4 regions of the Paenibacillus sp. MER TA 81-3 genome follow, and region 4 is predicted to be linked to each of the others. Evidence: riboswitches for the same ligand, from Rfam matches in the RefSeq annotation. Region 4 holds a riboswitch; each other region holds the start of a gene.
The links. Region 4 has a riboswitch for cyclic di-AMP ahead of M3650_RS15085 (3D domain-containing protein). Riboswitches for the same ligand answer to the same signal wherever they lie in the genome.
Positions count from the first base shown of each region.

Region 1: linked by a shared signal. The riboswitch ahead of M3650_RS10240 (TrkH family potassium uptake protein) and the one ahead of M3650_RS15085 (3D domain-containing protein) in region 4 are both predicted to bind cyclic di-AMP.
Region 2: linked by a shared signal. The riboswitch ahead of M3650_RS10600 (hypothetical protein) and the one ahead of M3650_RS15085 (3D domain-containing protein) in region 4 are both predicted to bind cyclic di-AMP.
Region 3: linked by a shared signal. The riboswitch ahead of M3650_RS28100 (resuscitation-promoting factor) and the one ahead of M3650_RS15085 (3D domain-containing protein) in region 4 are both predicted to bind cyclic di-AMP.

Region 1 is NZ_JAMAWB010000006.1:137,982-143,494, forward strand. It holds gene M3650_RS10230 (phosphoenolpyruvate hydrolase family protein) at 1-668, shown strand, start outside; gene M3650_RS10235 (CPBP family intramembrane glutamic endopeptidase) at 893-2,584, opposite strand; cyclic di-AMP (ydaO/yuaA leader) riboswitch at 2,825-2,983, shown strand; gene M3650_RS10240 (TrkH family potassium uptake protein) at 3,042-4,400, shown strand; gene M3650_RS10245 (potassium channel family protein) at 4,439-5,107, shown strand; gene M3650_RS10250 (GntR family transcriptional regulator) at 5,187-5,513, opposite strand, start outside.
Region 2 is NZ_JAMAWB010000006.1:225,822-231,334, forward strand. It holds gene M3650_RS10590 (CgeB family protein) at 1-923, shown strand, start outside; gene M3650_RS10595 (CgeB family protein) at 953-2,092, shown strand; cyclic di-AMP (ydaO/yuaA leader) riboswitch at 2,416-2,615, shown strand; gene M3650_RS10600 (hypothetical protein) at 2,689-3,129, shown strand; gene M3650_RS10605 (glycosyltransferase family 4 protein) at 3,766-5,334, shown strand; gene wecB (non-hydrolyzing UDP-N-acetylglucosamine 2-epimerase) at 5,398-5,513, shown strand, end outside.
Region 3 is NZ_JAMAWB010000029.1:53,946-59,458, forward strand. It holds gene rnmV (ribonuclease M5) at 1-371, opposite strand, end outside; gene M3650_RS28100 (resuscitation-promoting factor) at 758-1,879, opposite strand; cyclic di-AMP (ydaO/yuaA leader) riboswitch at 2,190-2,393, opposite strand; gene M3650_RS28105 (TatD family hydrolase) at 2,586-3,353, opposite strand; gene M3650_RS28110 (HD domain-containing protein) at 3,450-4,724, opposite strand; gene M3650_RS28115 (AbrB/MazE/SpoVT family DNA-binding domain-containing protein) at 5,082-5,336, shown strand.
Region 4 is NZ_JAMAWB010000009.1:190,517-196,029, forward strand. It holds gene M3650_RS15075 (GldG family protein) at 1-226, opposite strand, end outside; gene M3650_RS15080 (bifunctional metallophosphatase/5'-nucleotidase) at 592-2,172, shown strand; gene M3650_RS15085 (3D domain-containing protein) at 2,278-3,066, opposite strand; cyclic di-AMP (ydaO/yuaA leader) riboswitch at 3,068-3,234, opposite strand; gene M3650_RS15090 (amino acid ABC transporter ATP-binding protein) at 3,587-4,309, opposite strand; gene M3650_RS15095 (amino acid ABC transporter permease) at 4,302-4,958, opposite strand; gene M3650_RS15100 (transporter substrate-binding domain-containing protein) at 5,046-5,513, opposite strand, start outside.

The DNA of each region.
Region 1 (5,513 bases), on a different contig from region 4:
GCCGGGGATCGCTTGCAGGATTATTGCCTTATGGGGATGCTAACCAAATCGTTGTAGATATGGGAGCGGAAGTATTGCCAGTTGTGAAGCATACTCCAGTGCTTGCAGGCGTGTGCGGTACAGACCCTTTCAGAATGATGGAAGTTTTCTTGAAGCAGTTAAAAGAACAAGGGTTTGCAGGCGTGCAAAATTTCCCGACCGTTGGCTTGATTGATGGCGTCTTTAGAGCGAACCTTGAAGAAACCGGGATGGGCTATGATTTAGAGGTTGATATGATTCGGAAAGCACACGAGCTTGATTTGCTTACTACCCCATATGTATTTGATGAAGAACAAGCTATTAAAATGGCTAAAGCCGGTGCGGATATTTTGGTAGCGCACATGGGCTTAACAACAAAAGGAACAATTGGCGCGAAAACCGCATTGACTCTTGAGGATTGCGCTAAGCGCATACAAGCCATTACCGATGCGGGCAAATCTGTAAATCCAGATATTATGGTCATTTGTCATGGCGGTCCGATTGCTGATCCGGAAGATGCTCAATATATTTTCGATAACACCGTTGGTGTGGATGGATTTTTCGGTGCTTCAAGTATTGAACGGTTTGCCACAGAGGTTGGTATTAAACAGCAAGCAGAAGCATTCAAACGTGTTAATTTAAAATCGTAGAATTTATAAACTTTTCAGGGGAAGCCATAGGTTTCCCCTTATTTACGCTTTTGTAGAGTTACTTTCCCTCGCCCATCCATTCGGCTATTAGATTGTCAAAAGTATGGGGCTCCGCAAACATCGGATTATGTCCGCTATGCTCAAAAATCACTTTCTTCACGTTCGCATAAGTGTCATTTATCAGATCCCATAACGAGACCGCAGCAACCTCCGCTTGTTTTGCTCTATGACATGGGTAACATGTTCACTTTGCGTTGATGAAGATTCTTTAAGCCGTATATAATCAGCACCGGCAGTATCAAGTATAGCGCGCCGAGCGCCGAGCCAGACACGGTTCCTCCCAGCAAGTAAGACATGCTCATCAGCAAATTATCCAGCATGAGGTGGGCGAACAATGCGGTCCAGAAGCCGTGCCTCAGCATGATGTACAAGAACATAAAACCCATAATCAACAGTTCAACCGGCCGGGAGTAGAACGGGAATATCGGATAAGTGACATGTCCGAAAGCCCAGATGAGCGTCGGGATGAGACCAGCTATCCATGGATTTCTCACCCAGCGCTGCAACAGTCCCGTGCCGAACCAGCGATAGACGCCTTCTTCCGATATCGCAGCCATCCAAGCGAGCAGAGGATATAGCGCCGGCAGCCTCAAGTTAAGCGGAGACTGTGATGCATCTGTCGTCGACCATGCGCCAAATCCCGTCTCCAAGGCGGCGAAGATAAACGTCTGCACTCCAAGCAAGAGCCCTGCATAGACCGTGCCGAGCCAGAAGGCACGGGGCAGCACCGTACCGAACTCCGGACTGCTCCAGGTTGGCATCAAGCGCCGATGCTTAGACTGATCCCACAAGCGTGTGCCTGCTAGCAAGGAGAAATAGAGCACCACTCCCTGAAGCACTGTAATTCCGCCTTGGACGATCAAAGCGTACTCCATACGGATCTGTGCGGCAGGCACCCCGAGTTGAAGCGAGATGAGGCCAGGCAGCAGGTTCCAGATATGAAGCAGAGAGATTCCGCATGAGACGATGGACAGTGTGATTATCGTACCGGAGCGGAATCGGATAAGCTTGCGGTAACGAATGCACGCGACGAGCGCGAGAATGCTGAGCAGCAACGACATCCATGTATAACCAATTTTATAAATGGACGAAGCGGTGGCGGTCTGCTGCAATTCCTCTGTTTTATAGCTTAGCGGCACCTCCCATACTGGCTTGGCTGTGACGACGTCGTTGTTGTGAAAGTGTACGACGAAGTCAAGCGTTGCGCCGCCAACTTTGGCTTTGGGCACCGTGAACCGTATTTCGTCCTTGCTGTTCAAGCTTTCTTGCTGAATGTTCAACTCGGATGATGACCAGCCCAATTGTTTTATGGTCTGTTCCGCCACGGCGCGATAGTCTAACGTTCGGGAGACGACGGAGTCATCCGCGGCAGTCGTTGGGCGTCCGGTGAAATTGAAGCCGATAATCTGGCCGCTCGTCATGTTGACATCGATGCTCAACACATCGGGGCGGCCTCCGCGTACAACGGAGAGCAGGACTTGATACCTATCATACGGAGCCTTGCGGCTCCAAGGCTGGAATGCTTCCGTCAAACGTTCCTTGCTGATATATCCAGCCAGCGTGGAATCCGTCTGATACACGACTGTCGGGTCAGCACTTCGCAACGTCAGTTCGGATCTCCAAGACTGCTGCTTCATGTACTGAATCGCCTTGTCTACCGCCTCCGTCTTCGTAATCATTGAGACCTGTGCGCCTTCCTCCGGGCTCACCTCGGATTGCAGTAAGGGAATAATAACCTGCACGGTGAGAAACACTATGAACCCAACGATGGAAGCAATAAGTAAAGGCTTGGTTATGTAATAAGAAGGTGCAGCCTGATTATGAGCATCATGGTGTGCTTGATGGGTAAAAGACATCTTTTTTCCTCCATTTAGTCGTATATACGCAGTTCTCTTTTATTATTGTATCCACTTCATTTGTGTAAAGTCCAGCAGAGGAATGAAGCTACGCCTTGATAATGAAAGAGTTCTCGATACATTTCAAGAAAATGGGGTTTTGTAAGCGCTATTTAACGTTATTTTTCAGCCTATTCAACTGAATTTGTTCGATCTCTGACTTTGTGCGCGAGTAGGGAAACGTATATAATCTCGTTATGAATTGCATACATGCCGAGTTTCGTCAATGTACGAAAGCGGGGGAACCGATTAATGGGGTGAATTTCGCGTATGACGGGTCATAAGAACCGTCTGCGAATAGGGCAGCCTGAACGTGCCCGAATCCGTCAGCTAACCTCGTAGGCAAGTGCGTCAGGATACCAGCGATAGCATTGGATTTCCAGTGCTTTTTTTCGTGGACAAAAAGAGGTGACACCCCTTGAAGCTTTCAAGGAAAAATAGGATTTTACATTTAACGCCGTCACGCATACTTGTCGTTGGATTTGCATTAATTATTTTATTAGGCGCATTTCTGCTTATGCTGCCGATATCAAATTCCAACGGACAGCCGCTTTCTTTTGTTGATGCGTTTTTCACAGCAACATCAGCAACCTGCGTGACCGGGCTAGTTGTGGTCGATACAGGCACCAACTTTACGGTGTTCGGGCAAGTGGTCATTATGCTGCTCATTCAAGTCGGCGGGCTTGGCTTCATGACGATGGCGACGTTGTTCGCGCTTGCTTTTAAAAAAAGAATTTCGTTAAAGGAACGTCTTATTTTACAAGAAGCGCTTAATCAAGGCAGCATGGAGGGAATTGTCCGCCTTATCCGCAAGGTGCTGCTGTTTGCCTTCTGTATCGAAGGAACCGCCGCCATTCTGTTTGCGACGCGTTGGGCGTTCGACCTGCCACTCGGACAAGCCATTTATTTCGGGATATTCCATGCGGTGTCATTGTTCAACAATGCTGGATTCGACCTGTTCGGTTCGGTGTACGGACCGTTCTCCAGCTTAACGAGCTATGTGGGAGATCCGGTCATTAATACAGTGGCTATGTTGCTCATCGTACTGGGCGGGATTGGCTTTATCGTATTGTCCGATGTAGTGGATTATCGCCGTACCCGCAAATTGTCGCTGCATACGAAGATTGTTTTGACAATGACCGGACTTCTTATTGTTATCGGCACAGTCGTTATATTCATATTTGAATTTACCAATACACGCACGCTCGCCGGTTTAAGCGGGTGGGAGCAGTTCTGGGCTTCTTTGTTCCAGTCTGTCAGCCCGCGTACGGCCGGCGCGAATACCATCGATATCGGCGCCATGCGCCAAGCTTCCCAGTTTTTTATGATCATACTGATGTTTATTGGGGCTTCGCCCGGTTCAACCGGGGGAGGGATCAAGACAACGACGTTCGCCATTCTTGTCGGTGCGGTCATTACGATGATTCGGGGAAAAGAGGATATCGTCATCTATCGCTATCGCTTGGCGAAGGACAGAATATTCAAAGCCGTTACATTGACCTTGTTGGCGTTGTTCCTGGTCATTATGGTCTCGATGATATTATCGACGACAGAGGACCATCCGTTCCTTATGATTTTGTTCGAGACGACGTCTGCCTTCGGCACGGTCGGCTTGACAATGGGCTTAACGACGGATTTGACCGATTTCGGCAAGGTGCTTCTATGTTTGACGATGTTTGCCGGGCGATTGGGGCCGATAACGCTGGCCTATGCGCTCGGACCGAAGAGCGAGCGGGAACTGTACCGCCATCCGGAAGGCAAGATTACGATAGGGTAAATAGAGAATAGTAATGGATGAAGGAGTTAATAGCTATTATGGAGTTGCAGCAGTTTGCAGTAGTCGGGATGGGACGATTTGGATCGAGCCTCGCCAAGGAACTAGTCAGACTAGGACATCAAGTGCTGGGCATCGATAAAGATGAAGAGGTAGTTGCGGACATGACGGGCATGGTGACCCATGCCGTCGTGGCGGATGCGACGGATGAAGATGTGCTCCGCTCGCTCGGCATTCGCAACTTTGATTGCGCCATTGTTGCGATTGGCGATGACATCCAGACGAGCATCCTGGTCAGTATTCAGATGAAGGAGCTTGGCGTCAAGAAGGTAGTCGCCAAGGCGCTGTCTGACCTGCATGGCCGCGTGCTTGAGCGGCTTGACGTAGATCGGGTTATTTATCCCGAACGAGACATGGGAATCCGCGTTGCCCATCAGCTTGTGTCTCCGAATTTGCTCGATTATATCGAGCTGTCGAAGGAGTACACGATTGCTGAGCTCAGTGTGCCCGGCTGCATGCAGGGGATGTCGCTGAAGGAGTTGAACCCGCGGGCCAGATTCGGCTGCAGCATCGTCGCGCTCAACAAGCCGGAAGGCATCATTATCGCCCCGTCGGCCGAGGCTGTCCTAGATGAGCGGGACATTATGGTCATGATCGGAACCAACAATCAAATTGAGGATTTCGAAGAATCGATTATGTTGAAAAAATAAAGAACACGCCGCCTGTTTGCCCGTCCATTGACGGAGTTAAGCGGGCGGCGTTTTATTTGTCTATGGGATACACAAACTGTCACTCCTGTATGTTCAAAATCATGTTGGCAAGCTGTTGCTTGTCAATTTCCAATGCTCTCGCTTCCTGAAGAATGCGCGGCAGCTCAACCTCTGCGAACTGGGCGCGGCGTTTCTCGCGCACGAGCCGCTTCGCTCCTTGGCGCACGAACATTCCCACACCTCTTTTCTTGTACAATATGCCTTCGTCTACAAGCAAATTAATGCCTTTGGCAGCCGTGGCTGGATTGATTTGCAGCACTTTGGCGAATTGATTGGTGGAAGGCACTTGGCCTTCTTCCTCTACGGCACCGCTCAAAATGTCATTTGCAATCATGTCGGCGATTTG
Region 2 (5,513 bases), on a different contig from region 4:
TTGACCGAGGCGTATGCGAGGCGTTAACGAAGCTTACTCGAGAATGCGCACAGGTGGAGCCCGCTCAGATGGCGGAAGCAGCAGAGAGGATGAAGCCTGATCTCGTACTTGTGATGAACGGCTTGCACGTGTATCCCCCGGAACATCTTGAGCATATTGGGCGGCTTCGCCAGATGGGGATGAAGACGGCAGTTTGGTTTGTGGATGACCCTTACTTTTCAGAAGATACGGCTGCTGCCGCTCCTTACTACGATTTCATCTTTACCCATGAGCGAAGCGGCGTTTCGTTTTATAAGCAGTTAGGATGCAGTCGTGTGTTTCATCTTCCGCTTGGAGCGGGGATCTCCACCTTTCGTCCCTTGCGTGCCGAACCTGCTTATTCGCACGATATTTGCTTTATCGGCAATGCATTCTGGAATCGCGTGAACCTATTCGACCATATGGCGTCCTTTCTTGCTGACAAGAAGGTAATCATTGCGGGCGGACATTGGGAGCGATTAAGCCGGTATGCGGTTCTCCGTCCGCATATTCGTCAAGGCTGGGTACCGATTGAAGAAACGGCAACGTACTATAACGGCGCTAAAATCGTTATTAATGTACACCGGCCTGTCGAGCATGGTTCAGACAACCGCAACAGCCATCAGTTAGGCGGGGAGTCCATAAACCCGAGAACCTACGAAATATCGGCTTGCGGTACGCTGCAAATGACCGATGTGCGCAGTGAGCTTGCAGAAATGTATACGCCGGGCGTGGATATTGAGACCTTCACCAGTCCTGAGGAGCTCATGAGCAAGATCGATTACTATTTGAAGCATGAAACGATCCGGCAGCGAGTCGCAGTGCAAGGATTGCACACGACATTGCTTAAGCATACGTTCGAGCATCGCGTACAACGGCTGCTGGAAACATTCGTTAGCTCTTAAAACCACTGATGACCAAAAGGAGAGATCTCATGCGAACATTTCGTATACGGCGAAGAAGACGGATCCGTACGGGGGTGGTTCATCCGAGGGAGCATTCTCGCCGCCAAGGACGCAAAGCCGGTTTTGAAGGAGGCTACCAAGAGGGATATTTGCGAGGGCGAGCGGATTATATTGTGAATACGACACAAGCGCAGGTGTCATCTCGCCCCTTGCATGTCTTGTATGTTTCGACCGGAAAAGGATACCCATACTCTCCGTTGGATGAAGGCATCATCTCGACGTTCCAGGGGATGGTAGGCCAGCTGTCCGTGGCAGGACCACGGGACCCGGTCGCCGCAACGGCAGTCCAGCTTCGTCCTGATCTTGTCGTCGCCTTGGATGGAATGGATTTCCCAGTCGAGCAAGTGGATGAAATCCGCGCTCATGGCATACGCACTGCGCTGTGGATTACGGACGATCCGTACTATACGAGCATGATGGCCGATATCGTTACGCATTATGATTATGTGTTCACACTCGAAGCGAACAGCGTTCCGTTCTATCAAGGGATTGGCGCGAACGCGCATTATTTGCCGTTCGCCGCCTTTCCGGGTCAATTCCGTCCCATCAAGACGAGATCTCCGCTCCGGCAAGATCTTACCTTTATTGGTTCGGCATATTGGAATCGGGTGAAGTCGATTGAACCGATTCTGCCGCAGCTGATCAAGCGCAACATCGTCATTTCCGGTCTCTGGTGGGACCGCCTTTCCGAATTCAGAAAATATGCGCATCACATCCAACTCGGCCGCTGGATGGATCCACAGGAGACCGCAGCGTCGTATAACGGTACGAAAATCGTCATCAACATGCACCGCGCACATGATGACGAATCGGTCAATCAGAACTCCGCCAACATCACTGCAGCTTCCCCGAATCCGCGCACCTTTGAAATATGCAGCTGCGGCACTCTGCAATTGACCGACGTGCGCGATGATTTAGCCCGGTTCTATACACCAGGAGAAGAAATCGAAACGTATAGCTCACCGGAAGAGATGCTTGATAAAATCGATTACTATTTATCACATGAGCAGGAACGCCGCGAGATTGCACTTCGTGGTTTGGCCAGAACATTGCGCGATCATACTTATGCGAACCGCCTTAATCAGATGTTAAGCATCATCTTCGGATGATGGAGCGCCCGGTCGATTACCGTCCGGGCTTTGTTATGTCTGTGCGCCTTCTTATCGGGTTGCCAAAGGAGTATTTTGGAGTGAAACGACAAGTAAATCGCTTACAACTGCCACTTTCAAGTGAAAAGCTTCATTTATCTCTTCCTATCACGAGGGGATAAGCTTCAGTGAGCGTTGATGAGAAAATGAATCCATTGATGAAGAGAAAGAGCTGTTTTATATCCAGATTTGCGCCGGATTGCTTGTAACAAGCTTTCATTTCCATTTACACCAAGCCCGGGAAAGGGGTAAGATTCAGTTCAGCAGTATCAATGAAATCCGTTGCGTCTTATTCGCTGAATCCCGCTGTCTGGCGGGAACGGGGGAACCAAATGAAGCGGACAGAGCTGACTGGCAGGATGATGCCGGTATGGCCGTTCGCAAGGGGTGAATCTGGAAGCCAGACAATTCGTCTGGTCCGGTAGGGGGACTCTTCGCCTCCGAATCCGTCAGCTAACCTCGTAAGCGTACGGAGAGAGGCGCGCCCGACTGTTAACTGTCGACGCACCTCTTTCTTCTAAAAGCAGGGCATCGGACACGACAGGAGGGAATTGAATATGTACGACGCGGAACGAATCATTACCGTGTTCGCACCGAATGCCATGGGCGTCGATTTCATTCGCCAGTTGAGAGGAGCAGGTCTTTCCGTTGCGGCTATCGCCAATAACGGTCGGCTTGTGAAGCGAATGGAGAAGCTGGGTGTCGCGCATGTATGTCGAGTCAACACGACTGATCCTAAAGAATGGAATATACCCGAAGTGCCAGTGGGGCGCTTCTTCTTGTTCGAACAAAGCTTTGTTTTGTCGTGTCGACTGCTTCAAGTATGCCGGCAATGGTCTTGTGAGCCGATTACGCTAATAACGAAGCGTCATCATCCGCGTTCCATTTACCGGCTTCTCGGTGCGGATTACGTCATTTATACACAGTCGGATCAGGTCTCTTTTTTGTTATCGGAATTTATTCTGGCGGGCTCTCGATCGCAGTCACCCACCGCATGAAATCGTGTTGTTTATGAGAATGGGCGATCGACAAATCTCTAGATTTCTCCACAGCCAAACTCGTCCTTGCAAGGGCGAGTTTTTTTGAGTTTACAGAATTCATAAAAATCGGAATAGAAGATGTTCAGAGCGCAGAACTCCCTTTCCTTTTTATCGAAAACATGTTGTCTGACTTCCGTGCAGTGGCCTTTCGCTCCATTCACCCGAAGAGCGTCGAGGATTAAGGCTCATGCGGTTACGTATATCCTGCCATGAAACGGCCGATCACGATGGCGGTGAACAAGAATGTCAAAGGACGTACCGCCTCCTGATGGAAGGGGAGAATGAAGCAAAGGATCGGATGAAGCGAATCACCGTCAGTTTGAACGCGCTATTTTCATGTATGAACTTTGTCTTTTGCAACTGATTGATGTCTTCTAATAATTCATAGATTCGGATTTCTACGGAACTGTATGGCGGCTGCTAGAGTAAACAGGAACTGGAAACGGACAAGTGGCTCTGCTTCGTAAATTGTACGCTTGTATTAGGTTCAAATGTCGTGCCGATACCCGTCGTGGACTAATATACTGTAGTACCTTGGCAAAGGAGGTGGAATGATACCTGTTCCCCGCAAGACGGCAGAACGGGCATAACCTGATGAAACCAAAGATGCTCTTATTCTCCCATTTATGCAACAAGACTTACATTACCGGCGCTGAAAAACTGCTTCTCTTTCTGACTCGTGAATTGCAGGCATACTACGATTGCGTGCTTGTTGTACCTGAAGCGGGACAGTTGTCTGCACAAGCATCAGCCTATCAGATTCCGTTTATTGTCCAGCCATGCCGATTGTTCTACTCGATGGTGTTGCCGTCGGCGAATTTGCATGCCGAGCTTGAGCATATACGGCAGCATTCGGAGTGGGATGCGGTCGTTCGGCTTCTGGCCGACCTGCGACCGGATATCGTGTTGACCAACACCTCGGTGCATGCGCTGCCGGCGCTTGCCGCCAAGTCGCTAGGCATACCGGTGCTGTGGCAGATTAATGAAGCGATTGCGGATAATGCATTCACCTCCAATGCCGTCTCGCTCATTCGAATGTTCAGCGATGGAATCATCGGAGTCTCGGAGACTACCCTTGCGCCGTTTCGCCGTTATGTTGCGGAGCCGCATGTTCCTGTATACGTGCTGCCTCCCTCTTGGCACATGGATTCATTGGAACCGGAACGATGGCCCGAGCTCAGGGCAAGGAAGCGGTATGAGCTTGATCTTTCTCCCGCTCACCATCTCATCGGTTATATATCCTCCGCCATATACGCCAACAAAGGTTTGGAACACTTTCTGCTCATGGCCCTTGAAGTAAGCGAACGTGTCAAGGATGCGCGTTTCGTGGTGGTTGGCGCCCCGGCGGATGAAACGTACTTTAAAACATGCAAGGACATGGTGAAATCAGCGCCCGCCAATCGCTTTCATTTTATTCATTTTGTGTCTTCCGTCCAGTCCATTTACCCTGCAATGGACATTGTGGTCATACCAAGCCTTGCCCCGGAAGGCTTCGGCTTAACTGCGCTGGAGGGTCTCGTGTTCGGCAAACCGGTGGTCGCTTACGGTTCGGGGGGATTAGCGGAAATTATGCGGGCTACCGGAAATAGGGAATCCATGGCCGAACCGGGCAACGTGAACCAATTAACGCAGAAGGTGTTAAATTTGGCGCTGCATCCGGATAAAGCCGAAGCGCTTGGCAGACGCAATCGGGAAGCGGCGGAGCGGGAGTTCGGCGCAGGAACATACCGAGATCGGTTAGCTCACATACTTGTTCAGCACGTCATCCATAATCCCGCTATCTATCGTCTCATTCAAGGCTCACCGCCTATCGTTTACTTGGAGGACCATGGTGCGTATCGTCCTATTCCCGCAGCTCATCGGTTCAAGTATGCGGATCCGGCACATGTCCGCCGCCTGCCAGATGCTGTGCTTGCTGCTCTGCCGAAAGGAGCAGCCGTGGAAATGCCCGGGACAGCGCCGCCCGCTCCGGTAGAAGGTACGCGGAAAGAACGGCCGCGCTGTAGAAAACGCAAGCGCCGAGCCCGCACGGTGAGAAGAAGTCGGCGTGTACTGAGGCGATTGCGCATTTCACCGAAGCGGCGCATCCGGGCCATTCGCAGAAGCGGGAACAGGAGAGTGCGGCAAGGGCGCAAGCGCGCGCAGCGCCGCAAACGTTCTTGAACTATTTCCTGCTTACATTCAGGAAGCAGACTAAATATTTTTTGAAACGAGGGGATAAGTGCGATGCGTGTCATGACGATTCTCGGAACACGTCCCGAAATCATTCGTCTCAGTGTCACGATGAAGAAGCTAGACCGACTGGCCGGGCGTCATGTCATCGTGCATACGGGACAGAACTT
Region 3 (5,513 bases), on a different contig from region 4:
ACCAAATCTGTCCACGTAAGCTCCGTATGTAATGCAGGCATTTCTGTCCGTATCTGCTCCAGCGCTCTACGTACCGCTTCAGGGGAGGCGTTCTCCACCCCGAGATCCCCTTTTGCAATCGCCTCGTGCCTTGGCAAGAACGCGTGCTTGCAGCCGGGAACCTGCGCAGCGATCAGCTTGCGAATGCGCTCCCCTGCATGGTCGGGATCCGTAAATATAATAACACCGCGCCGCTCTTGCGCCAGAGCAATGCGGCGGATGGTCATATCATTGAGAGCCGATCCCCCCGTCTCGATCGTATCGGCTTCCACAGCGCGCTGAATTGCAACGGTGTCGTCTTTTCCTTCCACGACGATTACTTCTCGTATCAACGTTCTTGCTCCTTCCTCATGTCCCCCACTTTTGATCACGTAACTTATTTAAATAGATGTTCAAAAAGGCCGCTTTTCAACACCGAGGAGGTTGCAAGAACCCGAAGAAGGAGGAGCGCAGTGTAGGCGAGATTACATGAGCACCTGAAATGTTTCCGCAGGAAACATACTTCGGAAGCATAACCTCTTCGAGGGTGATGCAAGATTCGATGCCGAATCACATCTTGCGATACTCCGTGATCAAAAGGGGACTTTTTGAACAACCTCTAAAAAGCACAAAAGAAGAGGGATCTCCCTCTTCTTAGCATGACATAAATCGTTATTCATTACTATATCCTAAATACACGGCAGCAAACCGCGTGACTTCTGCCGCGTCATCGCATCAATTAATTTGCTTCCGGCTTCACCGGACCGATCACATACACCGTATGGCCCTTTTTCCTGCCAAACTTGCGTACAGCACCTTTGCTTTCGTAATAAACGTCAATAATTTTGCCTTTTACCGCTCCGCCTGTATCTTCAGCACGTCGAAATCCGACGCCCTCGATATACACCCACCATCCAAGCGGAATGAGCTTCGGATCTACCGCGATCGTACGTCCTTCCACCACCTTGGTGCCGGAGGCGGTCTTGGCTCCCGGTGACCCTTCTTGTTCCGTATAGGCGGTTAATTGAACGTTCTCCAGCATATCCTTGTAATCGAAGCCGACCTTGCCCCCTTTGCCAGAGCCGACACTCGGAGAGCTTGCCGACAGAACGACCACTTCAGGTTCCTTCTTCGTTCCATAGGCTAGAACCTGATTGACCTGCTTCGTCTGAACGGACTTATCCACTAACTGCGAATATACGAGTTTGCCGTCCTCATATACTTTTTCAATCTTTTGGACGACGATTCCCTCTTTCCCCTTTTGAACCGTCTTCGTCTTCCCCTTCAACAAGGTAGGATCAGCTTTCTTGACGACTTGGAATGGAACCTTCACTTTTCGCTCTTCTACGTTCTTACTGACACGCACGATACGAATGTCCATATTACTTGCAACGGCAGCATCTTGACCCGGATATACCTTGTCAGCCGTCTTGACAGGTATTTGAAGCGATACTAAAACGTCGCTCACCGACTTTTTGGTCGTATAATGCGTCTTCTTCTGTCCGTCTACCATCACGTTAACGGGTAACGCGCGTTCGATGACGATCTTATCGCCATCTGTTATTTCCGTATCCAACGGTTTGGATACGGCATCATGTGCCCCTACCGCTATCGCATGCTCATCCAAAACATTACGAAGCGTATCTTGGCGTGTTTCTATAGCGTGCTCTTGTCCATCTACGCGGATGGACAGTGTCTTCTTCGATGCACCATACATATATAATACCGTAATCAACGTGATAACAACCGCAACAGCAGCAATGACAGACACGACACGTACATTTTCATGCTTCCATCGCATTGCGAGCGACATGCTGGATGATCGGGGTTCATGGGTTTCGTCATTAACGATCTCTCCCACTTCTCGGTCCTCCTTACATAGTCCCGCCGTCGAGTGTTTTGCATGATTCCATCTGACGCGACTATATCAAGAATGTTTGCGAAGAATACGTTCATCTGTCGAGCTTATGTGCAAGCTATGGTCGAATTCTTCACACCAACTCCAGTAACGGCTGCTCCCACCTCCTATTTCATAACCCTATGACGTCTTTCTTTTCTTTATTCGAAAAAAGAAGTTTCAAGAGAAACAAAAGAAGCCTAGCGTAAGAGGCGACTCTTGTCGTGGCTTCCCAAATGAAACCCAAACGTCAACAGTGTAGGACGCACGCGGACCCCTCTCTCCGATACGCTGACGAGGTTAGCTGTCGGGTTCGGGCTTGTGAGAGTCGCCCTATCTCAACTCACCGGCTCATGGCTCGGCTGTTCAGAATTCACCCCTAGGATACATTCCGCATGAATGAACATGTATTCATTCCCGGATTGCTCGCGCTTTGGTTCCCCCGCTCTCCAAAATGGAGATTAAGCGATACTGGTTGGTTGGAACAATATTCAAGTGTTTACGAACATCTGTGAGAAATCATATCGTGTTTGCAATCACCTTGTAAAGATGGTATCAATCACGTTTTAAGTCAAAAAGGGTTAAAAAAAAGTAACAAAATCGCTTTTTCGTGAACAAATCCACTTATCTTGTGGTCTAGAACTTTATTTCATCGGTTTTTCATTGATTTTCACCGTATGTCAAAACATGTCAGTCCGTTTTCAGTCGTTATTCTGCAAAATTCTTCAAATTCCATTCCTTTCAATTGCGCCGCCGCCTCTGCTACGAGACGCACATGAGCAGACTCGTTTCTTTTCCCGCGAAAAGGGTGAGGAGTCAAATATGGGGAATCCGTTTCGACGAGTAATCGGTCATCTGGTATCTTTACAAGCACTTCTTTGGGCTGCTTTGCATTTTTAAACGTAATCGGTCCGCCAAAGGAAAGGTAGAACCCCATGTCCAGACACATTTTTGCAGTCTCCCAGCTGCCGGAGAAGGAATGCATAATCCCACCGACTTCACTCGCCTTCTCTTCACGCAAAATACGAATCACATCTTCATGCGCCTCGCGATTATGAATGACGATGGGCATGTGCAACTCCCGGGCCAGCCCGATCTGCTGACGAAATACACGCTGCTGAACATCCTTCGGTGAAGTATCCCAATGATAGTCGAGACCAATCTCGCCGATGGCGACGACTTTGTCATGCTTGGTGAGCTCGGCAATCCAATCGATATCCTCTGGCTTCATTGTTATGGCATCCACCGGATGCCAGCCTACAGCCGCATATATGAAATCATATTTCTCAGCTAACGCCATTGTTGTAGGAATGGTCTCGCGGTTAAAGCCGACATTGACCATACGTGTAACGCCCTGCTCCACAGCATGAGCGATCATTGCCTCACGATCCTCGTCAAATGCTTCGTTGTCCAAATGGGTATGCGTATCAAATAACACGTCAAATGCGCTCCTTTTAAAATTGTATTGATTACTTTCTCCTTCTTAATTTAAAGAGCTTGTTTCCACTTTCCATCCATCGACCAGTTCTTGGACTCAATTTTTTCGCTGCAGGAACATCCGCTTCACTTCATCCGTGAGCCGATGTTCCACAGCTTGAAGCTTGTCCATCGGGAAATAAATGTAATGATTTCCACGGCGAATGCCGCTGATGGAACGCACAATGTCCGATTTTTTGGACAATTCCATCACTTGGTCATGACCATCCCACAGCAATATGTGCTGCTGCGTCGGTTCGTCTCCCGAGCGATACACATCATACGGATTATCCGAAGGTGAATCGAACATAATGTCGTAGTCCGGATTCAAGCCTGCCGCATGCCATTCACGGCACAGCCATTCAGCATTCAACTCGTCCACTTCAATATACTTGTACAGTTTACGCTCGATGAATCGCTGACACAAGTCGGCGAGAAGCTCATCCGGTTCATTTATCCATTGCATAAAGGCAGTCTGTACAAAAGCCTCATCCAACTGCACATACTGTGTGGTTGTCAACGTCCCTTCAAACAGCGCATCAAGCGGCTCCAAAAAATAGCGGAATGAGTAGCCCTGCAAATAAAGCTCCTTGGCCCGCTTGAAAATGTGCCTCAGCACCATTTCCGAACTGCGTGTAACGGGGTGAAAATAAACCTGCCAATACATTTCATATCGTGAGAGCAAGTAATGCTCTACCGCATGCATACCGCTTTCCTTCACGACGATCCGATCTTTATATGGACGTACGAGCCGCAGTATACGGTCAATATCAAAAGTGCCGTAATTGACACCCGTAAAATAGGCGTCCCGAAGCAAATAATCCATACGATCCGCATCAAGCGGACCAGACACCAAATTGACGACAATCGGATAAGCATACGTCTTGCAAATGACCGCAGCTACCTGCTCTGGCAATGCTGGATCAATTTGCTGCAGCACTTGGTGAATTTCAGAATCTTCCAATATAATACGGCATGTCCAATCTTCGTGGAACATGCCGAACGCCTCTTCAATGGAATGGGAAAACGGCCCGTGCCCTACATCATGGAGCAAGGCGGCACATAACGCGACGAGCCGTTGTTCCTGTGGCCAATCCTCATAGCCATTGCGTTCGAATTGGGAAATGATGCGGCGTGTGATTTCATATACACCGAGTGAGTGGGAAAATCGGCTATGCTCTGCCCCGTGAAACGTCAAGTATGACGTACCGAGCTGGCGAATGCGGCGCAGCCGCTGAAATTCTTTCGTATTAATGAGATCCCAGATCGTGCGATCCTGAACATGCACGTAATTGTGAACCGGGTCTTTAAATACCTTTTCTTCTTTTAACATGGGACTTCACTCCCCTCTGAGCATATTTAAACAGCTTGCAAAGATTATTAGAGGTTTGCATTATTAGTTTATTCGACATCGTTTTTAAAATCGATGATGTTGTCGAAAAGGTTTTGTTTATTCGCGTTTCCCTTTATTTCCTAACAAAAAACACCATCTAAGTGCAAATGTGAGTAGTAAATCGTAAAAAATAGTTAAATTTCAGTTAAAAAAATGCTAAAAACCATAAATTAGCACGATATCTACGAATTTTACAGGTTGACTAATTTGGGAATGGTTGGTACGATAATAAACAGCCAAATTAGAAATTTGTCGAATTGTGACTTATTATGTAATTAAAGAGGAGAGCGTTAAACTATGATGAAGTCCACTGGTATCGTTCGTAAAGTTGATGAACTGGGTCGTGTCGTCATTCCAATCGAGCTTCGCCGCACCCTTGGAATCGGTGAAAAAGATGCGCTGGAAATTTACGTGGATGGAGAGCGCATCATGCTGAAAAAATATGAGCCTGCATGCATCTTCTGCGGCAATGCTGAAAACGTTACATACTTTAAAGGAAAAATTGTTTGTCACGAATGTATTTCGGAAATTCCTCAACCTGTGACAAAATAAGAAAAATAGTATATAATAGCACTAATCACACATGTTAATTCTAACCTTTTTCATATCTTCCTTGATGCCCTCATGGTTATTGAACCCAACCATGAGGGTCTTTTTTTTGTTGTGGGGCGCGGGTTTCACGCCCTTTCAGGACTTCATCATGCCCGCTTCTCTCTAATGATTACGTTG
Region 4 (5,513 bases):
AGGCAAAATCGGAAAAAGCCCCATCAATGACCCAGTCCGCGGCACCAGCCGTCTGTCCGTGCGCGTTATCGAACAATACGGTCTTCCCGTTAGGAGCGCCAACGGGTTGAAGCACCGGCGCCGGATCCGACGGCCCTTCGGCCAGGACGGAGCTGACTGGCATCATAAGGCTGAACATCAAGCCAACGATCAGCAGCAAGCGCCCAATTCGTTTACTCGTAATCATGAAATTCCCCTCCTCTTCAGTTACGAAGTTCCAGCGGACTTTTTCCGCAGCTGGAAGCTTTCAACTATAAATTTCTTGCAGCATATGAGCATCCCGGAAGACTTACAGAGCCGCACTCCTTCTTGCTGCGCTTCTATAGCGTATCATGAAAGGCAGCAGTTTCATGATAAAATTATGTAAATTTTATCCACACCACTTTTGTGTAATGATTTTGTTAATCTGTGGCGGCAGCGAAGGAATCATTTCGTTCGCATCGAATAAGCTTTTATATCGAGCAGGCATTGGAAAACAGGGATTTGCCCAACAGTGATAAAAGTTCATCGCGACACCCCCCAGCATGAAAATCTTATAGGAGGTCATCCGTAATGCGCAAATCACTCACCTTGACGATATGGGCCACAAGCGATGTTCATGGCCACATGCTGCCCATACGGTACGCTGACAACGCCACCGAAGAATTGGGTCTGCTAAAGCTCGCTTCACGGATTCGGCGGGTCCGCGCAGACAAGGAGCATTTTCTTCTCATCGATAACGGCGACCTTCTGCAAGGAACACCTTTGGCTACTTATCATGCCCGGTTCGATCCGCAGTCCCCCAATCCGATGATTGCCGCCTTGAACCGTCTTAAATATGACGCATTCATCCCGGGCAACCACGAATTTAATTTCGGTCTTGATTTTGCGCAAAAAGCGCAGCGCGAATCTTCGTTTCCCTGGTTGGCGGCCAACATTGTGCGAGAGGATACGGGAAAACCGTACTTTGGCGACCCTTACTTCATAACGGAATTTGCTGGCGGGCTGCGCGCAGCCGTGCTCGGACTGACCACCCGTTTCACCCCGCATTGGGAACTGCCTGAGCATATCGCTGGCCTGCATTTCCTGCCGGCTGTAGAAGCCGCCAAGCAGTGGGTGCCTGAATTACGGAGCTGTAAAGGAGCCGACATCGTTATCATCGCTTATCACGGCGGTCTGGAAAGAGATTTACGCACGGGAGCTGCGCTCGAGGAGGATACGGGGGAAAATGAAGGCTCACGGATATGCGCAGAAGTGGAAGGCATCGACGTGCTCATTACCGGACATCAGCACCGGACCATTGCCAGCGGCAATATCGGGGACACTATTGTTGTTCAACCGGGAAGTCAAGGCCGGTACGCGGCCGAAATTGAATTGCTTCTTACTCGTCAAGATGGCCGCTGGCGCGTCAGCGAGAAACGCTCTCAGTTGATTGCCGCGGCAGGCGCTGAAGCCGACCGTGAGCTTAGCGAATGGATTACGCCTTACGAAGTGAATGTCCAGCGTTGGCTTGACCGCCCCATTTGCCGAATTAACGGGGATATGCGAATACGTGATCCCCATGAGGCCCGGCTTGTCGAGCACCCTTTAATCGAGTTCATCAACCGTGTGCAGATGGACGTATCGGGAACGGATATTTCATGCACCGCCTTATTTGACGACAGCGCTGCCGGATTCGGCAATCAGGTATCCATGCGCGAAATAACCGCATTTTGTCCGTATTCCAACACATTGAAGGTGTTGCGGTTGAAGGGACGCGATATCCGGGACGCTCTGGAATGGTCTGCCCGCTACTTTGCGCCATATGACGGTCAATCAGTGGCCGTTCACTCGTCCTTTCTCTATCCCAAAGCGCAGCACTACAATTATGACATGTGGGAAGGCATAGAGTATGTCATGAACGTGTCCCGACCGGTAGGCACACGCATCGTGCAACTGACACGGAACGGACAGCCCCTTGATCCGGACAAGGAATATGATGTCGCCATGAACCATTATCGCGCTTCAGGAGCCGGCGGGTTCCAAATGTTCTCCGGCAAGTCGGTCGTTCGTGATATTCCGATTGACACAGCCGAGCTTATCGCAGACTATATGATGAAGCAGGGCACAATTACCGCAACGGTAAATCATAATTGGAAGGTCATTTGGGATTAAATAAATCAGCACATAATTATGTAAAAGAGACTGCCCCTCTAGTAGTTTTCTCTACTTTTGGGACAACCTCTTCACATTTTAGTTACTTAAGTATAATTGCAATTTTTATTTGATAATATAAACCTGCACATCTTGCACGCCGAAAGTGCTGCCGGCACTTTTGCTTACCGGAACGAAGATGTCCACCTTATTACCTTTAATCGCCCCGCCAATATCCCGTGCCTCAGCTACGAGTCCTCCTTGCGGCAGATGCTTGAATTGATAGCCTGTAATGAACAGCTTAGTTCCGAGCGGTATCACTTTAGGGTCAACGGCAACCGTGCCCAGCTTCAATGCATTCCCGTAGAAATCTACAGCTCCCCACTCACCATTTTCGCTCGGATGCGCTGTATACGCAGTTGCGCGCATGTTCAGCTTCTTCGAATAGGTTGTCGGACGTCCCGACATTTTAACCACATTTTTAGGAGCAGTATTTGCTGCTTTCACTGCTTGTTGTGGCGTGGAGCTTTTCTTGTCGCCCGTTGCTTTCTTCGCTTCCTTCTGTGCCACTGCTTCAGTCTTAGCTGCCTTCTGTGCTTCTGTTGAAGTTTTCGATGCGTCATCTTTGTTGTCTCTCTCAATTGCCTTGGCAGGCAAGGAATAAGATGACGATACTTTTCCTTGAATGACTGGCGTCGGAAGTTCCATTGTCAACCCGCCGTATATATTCTTCGGATTAATCAATGGATTCTCATTTACTAGAGCTTCTACGCTAATATTTTGCTTTTTAGCAATAGAGTAGATTGTATCTCCCTCTTTAGCCTGGTAGGGCTCGGCATATACCGGGATGATCTGTAAAATGGTAGCTATACCCAGTAAAGCGGCTGCGAGCTTCACAATTGTTCTTTTACGCATATGTTCCTCCTGTCAGTAGCCTGCGGGGTTAGTTGTCGGATTCGGGTTAAGGAGTTCCCCTACACCATGTCCGATCTTTCGGAATGGCGATTCACCCCAAGGTGATCATTTATTGAACACCGGTCAATCATCCCCCGTACGGGTGCTTCGTTTCGGCTCGAATTGCATCATATCACAAACTTGTAACCTGTGCGCAGGGAGTTACTGGAATTGTCTTGAAATAATGACTCCCTATGGATTTTTTAAGCTTAATTTAACGCTTAATCCTAACACTTTTGTAATTACTAGTGACAACTTTGTAATATTCGCACTTTTATAATAACATAGTTTAAAAATTTGTAAACAAATTACATATTCCAAATATCCCCTAAAGATGAACCGCATTACAGGCGTACGTCAACCGGATGCTTGGGAATTTGAACATTCTGGCTTCACCCCATAAAAAAATCCCCATAATTAGGGGAGTGGTCATTCTGTCCAAAATCCCTAACTACTGGAGATTATAGTTACTCATCGTGTTTTACAATACTTTGCTTAAAAAGTCACGTGTTCTGGAATGCTGCGGGTGCTGGAACACTTGCTCTGGCGTACCCTGCTCCACGACATCGCCGCCATCCATAAATAAAATCCGATCTCCCACCTCACGGGCAAAGCCCATTTCATGAGTCACGATGACCATCGTCATTCCTTCACTGGCGAGCGATTTCATCACTTCCAGCACTTCACCCACCATCTCCGGATCAAGAGCTGACGTAGGCTCGTCAAAAAGCATGACATGCGGCTGCATGGCGAGTGCGCGGGCTATGGCGATACGCTGCTTCTGACCGCCCGATAACTGTCCTGGATAAGCCGCGGCCTTGTCAGCCAGACCGACTTTGGTCAGCAGATCCATAGCAACCATCTCAGCCTGCTTCTTCTTCATCTGCTTCACCTTAATCGGTGCAAGCGTAATATTATTCAATACCGTCATATGAGGGAACAGATTGAACGACTGGAACACCATTCCCATCTTCTCACGCGTCTTGTTAATATTATGCTTCTTCTCATTAATCTTCGTGCCCTCGAACAAAATATCTCCCTGCGTCGGCGTCTCCAACAGATTCAAACACCGCAGAAAGGTGCTCTTTCCTGAGCCGCTCGGCCCAATGACGACGACAACTTCGCCTTGCTTGATCGACATATTCATGCCTTTCAAAATATGCAACACACCGAACGATTTATGCAAATTGCGAACCTCAATCATGACTGCTCAACTTCCTTTCCAGAGTTGCAACCGCTTTGGAAAGCGTAAAGGTAAGAATGAAATACATCATGGCCGCACCCATAAGCGGCCCCAGAGCCGTATACGTTTTACTCCGTATGACCTCGGTTTGGAACATGATGTCCGTAATGCCGATGAAGCTGACAATGGACGTTTCCTTTATAATGGTCACGAACTCGTTGCCAATCGCTGGCAGGACGTTGCGAAACGCTTGCGGCAGCACGATATGGCGCAGCGTCATAGCTTTTGACATCCCCAAAGAGCGGGCAGCCTCGGCCTGCCCTCTATCGATTGCTTGAATGCCGGCGCGGAAGATTTCGGACAAATAAGCCGAGCTATTAATCGATACCGCGACGACTCCAGCCATAAACGGACTGAATTCGATGCCGAATTCAGTTAAACCGAAATAAATGATAAAAATCTGCACGAGCAGTGGCGTGCCCCGCACCAATTCGATATATGCGGTCGTCAGCCATTTCAATGGCTTGAAACCAGACATTCGCATCAAAACGATGACGACGCCTAAGATGAACCCTGCCAATACGGAAAACAACGATAACAGCACCGTTATTTTCGCCCCGGATAAATAATCCCATTTAAAGTCCCATAACATTCCAAACCAATCGAGCACCGGTCTAACCCCTTTCCCATCCTTGCTCATATAGCACTATTGTGTCCAACTCATGAAAAAAGCGGCTATCCGCCGCCTTCTCCTGCCTTACTCTCCCGATTCCGCCAGCTCCGTCGCCTCCGTAATGAACTGGTCCAGCTTGCCTTCAGCCTTAAGACGGTCGATTGTCTTGTTCACAGCTTCCACCAATTTCGGGCTATCCTTGCGCATGCCGACAGCATAACCGTCGCTCGCCGGCTTCAATACGACGTCAGCTACTGCCAGCTCCTTGCGATTGGCTTCATAAGATTTAGCTACTGGCTTCTCTACCAGAACCGCGTCAATACGCTTCGTTTCCAACGCTAACACAAGGTCGTTCACCTTATTCAGCAACTCGGCTTTTGCTTCCGGAATTTGTCCGATTACATCCTCGAACGTAGAACCTTTTTGAACGCCTACCTTCAAACCTTTCATATCTTCGGGTGACTTGTATTTATCCTTGTCTTCCGCCCGTACGATGACACCAGCTTCAGCAACATAGTATGGTTTGGAGAAATCCATCGCTTTCTGGCGGTC